DNA from 3 places in the Streptomyces peucetius genome. Region 2 is predicted to be linked to each of the others. Evidence: riboswitches for the same ligand, from Rfam matches in the RefSeq annotation. Region 2 holds a riboswitch; each other region holds the start of a gene.
What was found. Region 2 has a riboswitch for cyclic di-AMP ahead of OGH68_RS14260 (transglycosylase family protein). Riboswitches for the same ligand answer to the same signal wherever they lie in the genome.
Positions count from the first base shown of each region.

Region 1: another riboswitch for cyclic di-AMP. It lies ahead of OGH68_RS27905 (M23 family metallopeptidase); the one in region 2 lies ahead of OGH68_RS14260 (transglycosylase family protein).
Region 3: another riboswitch for cyclic di-AMP. It lies ahead of OGH68_RS17285 (M23 family metallopeptidase); the one in region 2 lies ahead of OGH68_RS14260 (transglycosylase family protein).

Region 1 covers NZ_CP107567.1:6,130,909-6,135,181, forward strand. Annotated here, with positions in the region: gene OGH68_RS27895 (M16 family metallopeptidase) at 1-739, shown strand, start outside; gene OGH68_RS27900 (M16 family metallopeptidase) at 757-2,124, shown strand; cyclic di-AMP (ydaO/yuaA leader) riboswitch at 2,365-2,526, shown strand; gene OGH68_RS27905 (M23 family metallopeptidase) at 2,539-3,321, shown strand; gene OGH68_RS27910 (GntR family transcriptional regulator) at 3,534-4,211, shown strand.
Region 2 covers NZ_CP107567.1:3,141,777-3,146,049, reverse strand. Annotated here, with positions in the region: gene OGH68_RS14270 (cytochrome P450 family protein) at 1-864, shown strand, start outside; gene OGH68_RS14265 (transglycosylase family protein) at 1,072-2,019, shown strand; cyclic di-AMP (ydaO/yuaA leader) riboswitch at 2,289-2,474, shown strand; gene OGH68_RS14260 (transglycosylase family protein) at 2,478-3,170, shown strand; gene eno (phosphopyruvate hydratase) at 3,508-4,273, shown strand, end outside.
Region 3 covers NZ_CP107567.1:3,777,515-3,781,787, forward strand. Annotated here, with positions in the region: gene OGH68_RS17280 (PrsW family intramembrane metalloprotease) at 1-1,252, shown strand, start outside; gene OGH68_RS17285 (M23 family metallopeptidase) at 1,420-2,469, opposite strand; cyclic di-AMP (ydaO/yuaA leader) riboswitch at 2,480-2,635, opposite strand; gene OGH68_RS17290 (PP2C family protein-serine/threonine phosphatase) at 3,025-4,173, opposite strand.

The DNA of each region.
Region 1 (4,273 bases), 3.0 Mb from region 2:
GTCGGTCGTCGGCGACATCGACCCCGAGCAGACGCTCGCCTGGATCGAGAAGTACTTCGGGTCCATCCCCTCCCACGACGGCAAGCAGCCGCCCCGTGACGGCACGCTCCCGGAGAACATCGGCGCGCAGCTGCGCGAGGAGGTCGTCGAGGAGGTCCCGGCCCGTGCCCTGATGGCCGCCTACCGCCTTCCGCACGACGGCACCCGCGAGTGCGACGCCGCGGACCTTGCGCTCACGGTCCTCGGCGGCGGGGAGTCCTCCCGGCTCCACAACCGCCTGGTGCGCCGCGACCGGACCGCCGTCGCGGCCGGATTCGGTCTGCTGCGGCTGGCGGGCGCCCCGTCGATGGGCTGGCTGGACGTCAAGACCTCCGGAGGCGTCGAGGTTCCGCAGATCGAGGCCGCCGTCGACGAGGAGCTGGCACGCTTCGCGGCCGAGGGCCCGACGGCGGGGGAGATGGAGCGGGCTCAGGCCCAGCTGGAGCGCGAGTGGCTGGACCGGCTCGGCACGGTCGCGGGCCGCGCCGACGAACTCTGCCGTTACGCGGTGCTGTTCGGCGATCCCCAGCTGGCGCTGACCGCCGTCCAGCGGGTGCTCGACGTCACCGCGGAGGAGGTGCAGGCCGTCGCCAAGGCACGCCTGCATCCCGAGAACAGGGCGGTGCTGGTCTATGAACCGGTCGCCGCGGAAGAGACCGAAGCGGCCGACGGACACGAGCACGAAGGGACGGACCAGTGAGCGACGCTGCCGTGACCATGGACTTCCACCCGCAGCCGACTCCGGGCACCGCCCGGCCCTGGGCCTTCCCGGCCCCCGAGCGCGGCACACTGGACAACGGCCTGACGGTGCTGCGCTGCCACCGCCCCGGCCAGCAGGTGGTGGCCGTCGAGGTCTGCCTCGACGCCCCGCTGGAGGCGGAGCCCGAGGGCCTCGACGGAGTCGCCACGATCATGGCGCGCGCTCTGTCGGAGGGTACGGACAAGCACCCGGCGGAGGAGTTCGCGGCCGAACTGGAACGCTGCGGTGCCACCCTGGACGCCCACGCGGACCACCCCGGGGTGCGGGTGTCGCTGGAGGTGCCGGTCTCCCGGCTCCCCAAGGCTCTCGGCCTGCTCGCCGAGGCGCTGCGCGCGCCCGCCTTCGAGCCGGACGAGGTCGAGCGGCTGGTCCGCAACCGCCTCGACGAGATCCCGCACGAGACGGCGAACCCGGGCCGCCGCGCCGCCAAGCAGCTCGCCAAGGAGCTCTTCCCGTCCTCGCTGCGCGTCTCCCGCCCCCGCCAGGGCACGGAGGAGACGGTGGCCCGGATCGACGCCGCCGCCGTACGCGCCTTCTTCGAGGCCCATGTGCGTCCCGCGACCGCGACCGCCGTGATCGTCGGCGACCTCACCGGCGTCGACCTGGACGCCGTCCTCGGCGACTCGCTCGGCACCTGGACGGGCGACAAGGCCGACCCGCGGCCCGTGCCCGCGGTCACCGCCGACGACACCGGCCGGGTGGTCATCGTGGACCGTCCCGGGGCCGTGCAGACGCAGCTGCTCATCGGCCGGATCGGAGCGGACCGCCACGACCGGGTCTGGCCCGCCCAGGTGCTCGGCACGTACTGCCTCGGCGGCACCCTCACCTCCCGCCTCGACCGGGTGCTGCGCGAGGAGAAGGGCTACACCTACGGCGTACGGGCCTTCGGCCAGGTCCTGCTCTCCGCCCCCGACGGCTCCGGCGCGGCCATGCTCGCCATCAGCGGCTCCGTGGACACGCCCAACACCGGGCCCGCGCTCGAGGATCTGTGGAAGGTGCTCCGCACGCTCGCGGCCGAGGGCCTCACCGACGCCGAACGCGACGTCGCCGTGCAGAACCTGGTGGGCGTCGCCCCGCTGAAGTACGAGACGGCGGCCTCCGTCGCGGCCACCCTGGCCGACCAGGTCGAGCAGCACCTGCCGGACGACTACCAGGCCCAGTTGTACGTTCGGCTGGCGGAGACCGGCACGGTGGAGGCGACCGCGGCGGTCGTGGGCGCCTTCCCGGTGGACCGGCTGGTCACGGTGCTCGTCGGCGACGCGTCGCAGATCGAGGAGCCGGTCAAGGCGCTCGGCATCGGTGAAGTGGCGGTTGTCTCGGGCTGATCGGGAGCCGCCGACCGGATGCAGGGTCGAAAGCGGCGCATTACAGGCAAGTGGCATGCAAGTGGAACCCCGGCTTCGATTCGTTTGCCGGGGTTCCGTTGTATGTCCGTTTTATGGGAGAGGTTGCCTGTCTGCCCTGTGGCATGCGCTACAAAAGGGCCTGTCCGTTTGGTGATCGACGGACGGGATGCCTAGCGTCGGTCCGGCTGTCCGCCTGGAGATCGTCGCGCCCGCGGCGTCGGGCAGTCATCGCCGAGTCCCCGTCAGGCGCGAGCCTGGGGAGCCGGGGACCCATTCGTCCCTGGGGTGAATCGGGCACCTTCGCCTGCGCGGAGGCGCCCGTAGGAGACCTTCCTGCTCCGAACCCGTCAGCTAACCCGGTAGGCGAGAAGGAAGGAAAGGACCAGCCTCTTCATGGCGTTCACCCGTGCCACCGGGAAGCATCGTGCCCCGAGCCGCCTGACGCGCAGGAGCGCGAACCTGGCCGGCGTCGCCGCACTCGCCACCACCGGCGTCGTCGGAAGCTTCGCCTCCCCGGCACTCGCCGCCGACGCCGACGCCCCCTCCGCCGAGGACACCGGCCTCACGCAGATCGTCACCATGGACTCGCTCGCCGACGAGATAGCCGCCCAGGCCGCCGCCCAGAAGAAGGAGGCCGAGGAGGCCGCCGCCAAGGCCCGTGCGCGGGCGAAGGCCGCGGCGGAGGCCAAGCGCAGGGCCGAGGCTCGCGCCGAGGCGGCCCGCGAGGCCGAGGAGCGCGCCGCCCGTGAGGCCGAGCGCAAGCGGCTGAATTCCTTCCGGCTCCCCGTCGCCGGCTCCTACGTGACCACCGGCTACCGCGCCGGTGGCGCCCTGTGGTCCTCCGGCTCGCACTCCGGCGTCGACTTCCGTGCCGCGTCCGGCAGTTCCGTCGTGGCGGTGGGCTCCGGCACCGTCGTCGAGGCGGGCTGGGGCGGCGCGTACGGCAACAACATCGTGATCCGGATGAACGACGGCACCTACACCCAGTACGGCCACCTGTCGTCCATCGGCGTCTTCGTCGGCCAGCAGGTCACCCCGGGCCAGCAGATCGGCCTCTCCGGCTCGACCGGCAACTCGACCGGCCCGCACCTGCACTTCGAGGCGCGGACCACAGCCGAGTACGGCTCCGACATCGACCCGGTCGCCTACCTCCGCTCGCACGGCGTCGCCGTCTAGCGGTCATGCGCAGCCCGCTCGAAGGCCCCCGGCTTCCGCCGGGGGCCTTCGCCGTGTTCCGTGCCGTTTTCACCATTCCGTGATTGCCGCTCCGGCCAAGAGATTTCCGTGGTTTCACGGGCGCCGTCGGAAAACGGCGCGCATTGCAATAGAGTCACGGGAAGGCGCGTCAATCGGTTGCGTTTCGCTCGGATCAAGGCGGAGGTTCGGTCATGCGTATTCCCGCGCACTCGGTATGCACGGCGATCCGTGACGACATCGTCTCCGGTGTCTTCGAGCGCGGCAGCCGGCTCGCCGAGGAGCAGCTCGCCCGCCGCTACGGGGTCTCCCGGGTCCCGGTGCGTGAGGCGCTGCGCACCCTGGAGTCGGAGGGGTTCGTCGTCACCCGGCGGCACGCGGGCGCCTGCGTCGCCGAACCCACGGAGCAGGAAGCCGCCGATCTCCTGGAGATCCGGCTGCTGTTGGAGCCCCTGGGGGCGGCGCGCGCCGCACAGCGCCGCACCGAAGCGCATCTCAAGGTGCTTCGCGGCCTGGTCAGACTGGGGCAGGAGAGGGCGCGGCGGGGGCAGGGCGAAGACCTGCGCTCCCTCGGCAACTGGTTCCACGAGACGCTCGCCCAGTCCTGCGGCAGCCCCGGACTCACCGCGCTGCTCACCCAGTTGCGGCACAAGATCGCCTGGATGTACGTGGTCGAGCACCCGGCCGCGCCGGTCGAGTCGTGGGCCGAGCACGGCGCGATCGTCGACGCCGTGGCGCGCGGTGACGCCGGGCGGGCCCGGGCGCTGACGGCACTGCACGCGGAGCGTGCCGCCGGGGCGCACCGGTTGCGGCGCACCGTGCGGGTGAGGACTTCGCAACATTCCGTAAACACCGCGAGCGGCCGGAATTAACAAAGGGTCTGTACAAAAAGAGGCGTGATGTGATCGGCCTCCTTTCTTTCCTGGATTTCCCT
Region 2 (4,273 bases):
ATCTTTGAAAAACAGCACAGCGCGGAGAAGGGGGAGGCGGACCTCATCCACGAGTTCGCGTTCCCGCTGCCCATCTACGCCATCTGCGACATGCTCGGCGTCCCGCGCGAGGACCAGGACGACTTCCGCGACTGGGCCGGGATGATGATCCGGCACGGCGGCGGCCCGCGCGGCGGAGTCGCCCGCTCCGTGAAGAAGATGCGCGGATACCTGGCCGAGCTGATCCACCGGAAGCGGGAGGATCCCGGCGAGGACCTCATCTCGGGACTCATCAAGGCATCCGACCATGGCGAGCACCTCACCGAGAACGAGGCCGCCGCGATGGCCTTCATCCTCCTGTTCGCCGGCTTCGAGACCACCGTCAACCTCATCGGCAACGGCGTCTACGCACTGCTGCGCAACCCCGGGCAGCGGGAGCGCCTGCAGGCGTCCCTCGCCGCCGGGGAGAGCGGCCTGCTGGCGACCGGAGTGGAGGAACTGCTGCGTTACGACGGGCCGGTGGAGCTCGCGACCTGGCGCTTCGCCACGGAGCCGCTCACCGTCGGAGGGCAGCGCATCGCGGCGGGCGACCCCGTGCTCGTCGTCCTCGCGGCCGCCGACCGCGACCCGGAGCGCTTCGACTCCCCCGACACGCTCGACCTGTCACGGACCGACAACCAGCATCTGGGGTACGGCCACGGGATCCACTACTGCCTCGGCGCCCCCCTCGCCCGGCTCGAGGGGCAGACCGCACTGGCCACCCTGCTCCGCAGAATGCCGGACTTGCGGCTTGCGGGAGATCCGGACGATTTGCGCTGGCGTGGGGGTCTCATCATGCGTGGATTGCGCACTCTGCCCGTTGAGTTCACACCTCAAACAAACTGACGCAGCGTCACTTCTGTGACTTTCACGTGATCTCTGCTGCATCGACTTGTGACTCACGTTCGAATGCCGCTACGTTCACCAGTCACTCGGCACGCATCAGCAGGCCGCAGAGTTCACAGCTGTCACGCGAAAGGCAACCGCATGCTCTCCGGGAACGGACGACACCGCCGACCCCGCCAGGCTCCGGCCCTCATCGTCGCGGCAGGGGTGACCGGTTCGGCCATCGCCATCCCGCTGCTCGGCGCCGGCTCGGCGTCCGCCGCCGACGCGAGCACCTGGGACCGCGTCGCCGAGTGCGAGAGCGGCGGGGCCTGGAGCGCCGACTTCGGCAACGGCTTCTACGGCGGGCTGCAGTTCTCGCAGGAGACCTGGGACGCCTACGGCGGCACCGCGTACGCGGCGAGCGCCGACCTCGCGAGCCGCTCCCAGCAGATAGCCGTCGCGGAGAAGGTGCTCGCCGCCGAGGGCCCCGGCGCCTGGCCCGCCTGCGGCCCCCTCGCCGGACTGCAGGACGACGGCGCGGAGGCCGATGTCGACCCGGGCATCCTGCCGCTGCCGCAGGAGAGCGACGCGACGGCCGGCGAGCCGTCGCCCGACGCCTCCGACTCGCTCGGCATCCTGGACCCGGCGGAACCGGCCGACCCGGCCGACGCCACGGGCGGCGACGAGACGTCCGAGGGCTCCACGGGCACCCCGGACGCCTCCGATGAGTCCGGTGGATCGGACACCGGCGACACGGCCGAGTCGTCCGGCGACGCCGCCGGCGACCCGGCCCCCAAGGACGGTGACATCGGCGCCGGGCCCACGGACGGTGCCGCCGCGACGGACCCGTCCGGCGAGGCGACGGCCGGCACCGGCAAGCACCGTGGCGAGCCCGCCGACAGCGAGGCCGGGACCGGCGATTCGGGTGATGCCCGTGAAGGCGGACGCCACGCCTCAAGGGGTGACAGTTCCGGCCGTCAGGGCGCGGACGGGACAACCGGCCCCGGCGTGTACACCGTTCAGCCCGGCGACAACCTGTGCGACATCGCCGCCGCGCACGAGGTGCCCGGCGGGTGGGTGACCCTCTACGAGGCCAACGAGGAGACCGTCGGGGCCGACCCCGACCTCATCCTCCCCGGTCAGCACCTCGATCTGAGCCTGACTCAGCGCTAGTTCGGGCGGGGGTTCGTGGGCTTATGTCCGCTTCGTTCGAGTGAGACAAGGGTCTCTTCGCCCGGATTGGCGCGCATCGCCCGACGAATGCGGCCACTCTGCCCCTCACCTGCGAAAACGGACATCTGCCGGTGTTCGTTTCGGGCGTTTCCTCCCCGATGTTCGACTTTGAACATCGGGGAGTCCTGTGTCTACGGTCTGAACCGCTCGCCACCGCGGGCTCCGTCGACCGATACGCCGAATCCTGCCGTCGGTCGGGGGAACAGTCGTCGCTCAGAGCGCCGAAGGCAGGAGCGGGGGACCCAAGGTAAGTGCCGGAACCGTTCGTTCGGATCGAGAGACCGACGGACCGGAGCCGGCTGGGGGTGAAGCCCGCGCGTCCCACGGACGTGCGGCCGGGCAACTCACGGGCCCGAACCCGACAGCTCACCTCGTAGGCGTCGGTGAGGAGAAGTTCCATGCTGCGTTCTTCCGGCAAGGCCAAGCACCGTCGCCCGTCGAAGGTCACCCGTCTCGTCGCGCTCGCCGGTGTCGCCGGCGCCGCCATCGCCGCCCCGGTCCTCGGCGCGACCTCCGCCTCCGCCGCGACCGCCTCCGAGTGGGACGCCGTCGCCCAGTGCGAGTCCGGCGGCAACTGGTCCATCAACACCGGCAACGGCTACTACGGCGGCCTGCAGTTCTCCGCCTCCACCTGGGCCGCGTACGGCGGCACCGCGTACGCGGCGACCGCCGACCAGGCGTCCAAGGCGCAGCAGATCGAGATAGCCGAGAAGGTCCTGGCCGGTCAGGGCAAGGGTGCCTGGCCGAGCTGCGGCGTCGGCCTGTCCAGCGCCTCCTACGACGGCGGCTCCGCCGACGCCGCGCCGGCCCAGCCGTCCGAGGAGCGCGCCGAGGCGCCCACCACGCGCTCCGAGCGCACCGAGGCCCCGGCCCCGGCGGAGAAGGCCGGGGAGCCCGCCGCTGCCGCGCCCAGGGCCGAGGGCTTCAAGAAGGGTGACGGCGAGTACAAGGTCAAGGCCGGCGACACCCTCAGCAAGATCGCGGAGGCCGAGAAGGTCAAGGGCGGCTGGGAGAAGCTGTTCGACCTGAACAAGGACATCGTCGAGGACGCCGACGTGATCCACCCGGGCCAGCAGCTCCACCTGAGCTGACCCTCCCCCGCGGCCCTGCGGCCGTGGGCGGGGCACCTTCTCGGCGTCGCGGCGCCGGGGAAGCCCCCACCCGTTCGAAACGGGACCCGAGCACCCCGGTCCGGCGCGCCTTCCCCCGTACGCGCCGGGCCGGGGCCCGGTCCGTAGCGGCGCGGGTCCCCAAGCGCCGGTTACTCGCAGGTAGATACCGCCTTGTTTGTCCCCTCCCACGGGTCTTGATGCCCTTTTTCGTCCCAGGGGGCGGGCATCGGCCGGCCTTTGCGCCCGGGACGGTTAGGCTCTTGCCGCAAGGCCAAGCAGACCTCTGCACTTTTCTCGCGTCACATCCCAGAAGGAGATGCTCGTGCCGTCCATCGACGTCGTCGTAGCCCGGGAAATCCTGGACTCCCGAGGCAACCCCACGGTCGAGGTCGAGGTTGGCCTCGACGACGGCAGCACGGGTCGTGCTGCAGTTCCGTCCGGCGCCTCCACCGGTGCGTTCGAGGCTCTCGAGCTCCGCGACGGTGACCAGAACCGCTACCAGGGCAAGGGCGTCGAGAAGGCCGTCCTCGCCGTCATCGAGCAGATCGGCCCGGAGCTCGTCGGCTACGACGCCACCGAGCAGCGCCTGATCGACCAGGCGATGTTCGACCTGGACGCCACCCCGGACAAGTCCTCGCTCGGCGCCAACGCCATCCTCGGCGTCTCCCTCGCCGTGGCGCACGCCGCCTCCGAGGCCTCCGACCTGCCGCTCTTCCGCTACCTGGGCGGCCCGAACGCGCACCTGCTGCCCGTTCCGATGATGAACATCCTGAACGGCGGTTCGCACGCCGACTCCAACGTGGACATCCAGGAGTTCATGATCGCGCCGATCGGCGCCGAGTCCTTCTCCGAGGCGCTGCGCTGGGGCACCGAGGTCTACCACACCCTCAAGAAGGTCCTGAAGCAGAAGGGCCTGTCCACCGGCCTCGGCGACGAGGGCGGCTTCGCGCCGAACCTCGAGTCCAACCGCGCCGCCCTCGACCTCATCCTCGAGGCCATCAAGGAAGCCGGTTACGCCCCGGGCAAGGACATCGCGCTCGCGCTCGACGTCGCCGCGTCCGAGTTCTACAAGGACGGCTCGT
Region 3 (4,273 bases), 640 kb from region 2:
GCCCGCGCGCCGGCGCTACCGGCCCCTGGCGGCCTCGAGGTTCTGGCGCAGCAGGGCGGTCCGCGCCGGTGCGGTGATCACGCTGCTCGCCCTCTGCGGCCTGGTGATCCTGGTGCTGGTGCGGGAACAGACCGGCACCCACGGGTTCGTGGTCGGCCTGGCTCTGGCGACACTGCCCGTCCCGCTGCTGCTGGCCGCGTTCCGCTGGCTGGACCGGGTCGAGCCAGGCCCCTGGCGGAACCTCCTCTTCGCCTTCGCCTGGGGCGCCTGCGCCGCGGCCCTGATCGCGATCATCGCGAACACGTTCGCGACCCGCTGGATAGCGACGGCGACCGCCGATCCGGCTTCCGCCGACACCATCGGGGCGACGGTCATAGCGCCCGTGGTCGAGGAGAGCGCGAAGGCCGCAGCGATCCTGCTGATCTTCGTCTTCCGCAGACGGGACTTCACCGGACTCGTGGACGGCGTGGTGGTCGCCGGCTTCACCGCCACCGGCTTCGCCTTCACGGAGAACATCCTCTACCTGGGCAGCGCGTTCGACGAGGACCAGTCGACGGGCACCTCCGGCTTCGCGTCGGTGACCGCCGCGACCTTCTTCGTACGGGTCGTGATGTCACCGTTCGCCCATCCGCTCTTCACCGTGCTCACGGGCCTCGGCTTCGGTGTCGCCGCGCTCGGCGCGCGCCACCACCGGCGTCTGCGGCGTATCGCCCTGCCGCTCCTGGGTCTTGCCCTCGCGATGGGCATGCACGCCCTGTGGAACGGCTCGGCGTCGATGCTCGGCCCGTGGGGCTTCTACGCGGTGTACGGGGCGTTCATGGTGCCGGCGTTCGGGCTGCTCACCTGGCTGACGATATGGACCCGCCAGCGCGAGCTGCGCACGATATCCGACGAGCTCCCCGCCTATGCCGCGGCGGGCTGGATGCCGGCGTCCGAGCCGCGCGCCCTTTCGTCGATGCGCGCCCGCACGCTGGCGCGTGACTTCGCCCGGCGCACGTACGGCCCGGCCGCCGGCCACGCGGTGTCGGAGTACGAGGCGTTCGCGACGTCACTGGCCTTTCTGCGCCGCCGGGCACACCGGGGCGCGGCGGACCCGGACTTCGCGGAGCGCGAGCAGGAACTGCTGCACCACCTGTGGCAGCGCAGACAGGTGGCGGGTCCGTCACTGGCGTACGCGGCCCGGGCGACGAGCCGGGTGCCGGTGCCGCCGCCGTACCGGAACTACGGCGGCTACAACCCGTACCGCTACTGACCCGCGTCGGCGGCCGCGACAGCGCGGACGCCCCATCGGCGGCGGGTGCCCGGGCACAGCCCGGCAGCCCTGGCGTCGGGGGGTGCGGCAGGAATGCCGGAGACATGGAGATGCCCGGCACGGAGAAGCGCATGGGAGAGCATGCGGAGCCCCGTACCGGGCAGGGATCAGATCGTGAGGCCCTTGCCGCGCAGCCAGGCCATCGGGTCGATGCCGGAGCCGCCCGCGGTGTGCACCTCGAGGTGCAGATGGGGCCCGGTGACGTTGCCGGTGGCGCCGACACGCCCGATCGTCTCGCCGGTGGTGACCTTCTGGCCCGCGCTCGCCGTCATGGACGACAGGTGGGCGTACAGGACCTCGGTGCCGTCGTCGAGTTCGAGGACGATGCGGTAGCCGTACGAGCCGGACCACCCCGCGGACTTGACCGTGCCGCTGTGCACGGCCTTGACCGGGGTGCCGGTCGGGGCGGCGAAGTCCAGGCCGGTGTGCTGGCCGGAGGACCACATGGAGCCGGACTCGCCGAAGGTGGAGGTGATCGTGTACGAGGAGGTGGGCAGGGAGAAGCTCCTCGCGAGCTCGGCGAGACGCTCGGCCTCCGCCTTGGCCCGGGCGGCCTCTTCCGCCTTGCGCTTCTCTTCCGCGGCCTTGGCCTCTGCCTCGCTCTGCTGCTTTTCCGCAGCGGCCGCGGCCTGTTCGGCGGCGGCCTTCTCCGCGGCGGCCTTGGCCTCCGCGTCCGCGGCGGCCTGCTGCTGCTCGGCCTGCGCGAGGATGCGGGCCCGCAACGCCTCGCCCGCGCCCGTCGCCCGGGCGGAGCCGTCGCCACCGTCGGCCACCGTGGTCGCGGCGGTCAGCGGGGCGGTGTTCACGTCCGCCGCGGCGTCGGAATCCGAGTCGTCGGACACCAACGAGCCCACGCCCGGCAGGGACTTGGCGTCGGGAAGATTGTCCGTGATGGCGTCGGGAAGGGAAATGGAGACCGCCGGCTTGTCCTGCGCGGTGGCTATGCCACCCGCGCCGACCGCGGCGATCACACCGACGCCGAGCACCGTGGAGCTGCGGGCGAGTCCGCCGCGCTGCTTGATGACACGGTGCCGGCCGCGCACCGGGCGGATGGACTCCTCTGTGGGATTCCATTCCTCCCAGGTCCGCTCGGGTGCGTCGTCACCGATGCGTTCGGACGCGAAGCGGGCCTCTGGGGCAGGCATGTTGGACGCCACGAAGGCGTTCTCCTTCCTTCCTTCTCGCCTACCGGGTTAGCTGACGGGTTCGGAGCAGGAAGGTCTCCTACGGGCGCCTCGACCGCGGACTGAGCGGCAAAAGGTGCCCGATTCACCCCAATTGGTGGTTCCCCGGTTCCCTTGCGGGATTCGGCGCGTGCGCGCGGTGCCGCCTCTGACGACGGCTGGGACGACCGCGCTGCGTTATCGAACGTTAATAGACGGCGGGGCCGGATTCCAAGCTGTTCCGACTGATCATTAGCGATTTCGACGGGGACTTAACGTGACAGAGGCACTCAGAATCGGGCGACTTGATCAAACATCGGACAGAGACCTTTTCCTGACGGTGTGTCAAATGTTATGCGGAGAGGTGCCCTTGGGTCACAGGCCGTAAGGACGACCGAGGCCGGCCCGCGGGTCGAGGCGCCGACGGCGCGCGGGCCGGTTGACGCGCGGGCCGAGGGCCGACGGGCGGTCCGACGACACGCGGGCCGGCGGCTGACGGACGGTCCGACGGCCCTCGGGAAGAGGACGACATCCGCTTCCGCCGTCGGCTCAGACCGCCGGAGGAACCACCGGCACAATCCTGCGCCGCTCCGGCTGGCCCCGAGCCGGACGGCCGACGGCCAGCAGAGCCATGTCGTCGTTCGAGCCGCCGCCGGTGTACCGGCGTACGTCGTCGACGAGTGCGTCCAGCAGCTCCCCCGGCCCCGGGAAGAGCCGCCCGGTGAGCCGTTCCACCGGGTCGTAGAAGACGCCGCGGTCGTCGCGCGCCTCCGTCACCCCGTCCGTGTAGAGCAGCAGCGTCGCCCCGTCGGGCAGCGGATACTCCGCCGCCCGGTCCGGCCACTCCCCCAGATCACCCATGCCGAGCGGCAGCGCCGCCTGCGGCGGACGGAGCACGTCCAGCCCCCCGTCGGCATGCAGCACCAGCGGCTCCGGATGCCCCCGGTTCACCAGCCGCACCAGCGGACGGCCGCGGGGAATCTCGCCCAGCACGGCCGTGGTGAAGCCCTCCACCGCGTCCAGGCCCTCGCGCCGGTCCCCCTCCCGCTTGAGCGCGCGCTCCAGCCGCTGCCCCACACCCTCGAGCGAGCGCTCCTGCTCCGCGGCCTCGCGGAACGCGCCGATGACGACCGCCACGGTCGCCACCGCCCCCAGCCCCTTGCCCCGGACGTCGCCCACGAGGAGCCGCACACCGTGCGGGGTGTCCTGCACCGCGAACAGGTCGCCGCCGATGAAGGCGCCCTCCTGCGCCGCCTCGTACCGGGCGGCGATGTGCAGGCCGCCGATCCGCTCGGCCGGCGCGGGCAGCACGGCCCGCTGCGCGGTCTCGGCGATCACCCGCGCCGAGGCCAGCTGCTCGCCTCTGCGCTGTACGACCCTGTTGATGACCAGGGCCAGAGCGGCGACGGTGAGCACCGTGGTGGTCTCGGTGGCCGCGGTGATCTGCGCGGCGGTCCCGTTGTAGACGTGCATGCCGCTCACCCCCAGGATCGCGGCGACACCCATGAGCAGGGTCGCCACGAACGAGACGAGAGGGGCGGCGAGAAGGGGCGCGGCGGCGAAGAGCGGCACCGCGGTGAAACGAGGCGGTGTCAGCATGTCGAAGACCACCCCTGCGACGATCATCGCGACGGGCAGGGCACGCACGAACCACGGGGCCCGACGCGCGCCGCCTTCATCCCGCCGCTGCTGTCCCAAAGGTGGTCTCTCCTGCCGGGTCCGCTGACGGCTGCGGACAGTACCGCGCCCACCTCAGGCTCGGCGCCGACGCGCCGTGCAGCCACTTCCCATCGCCCAA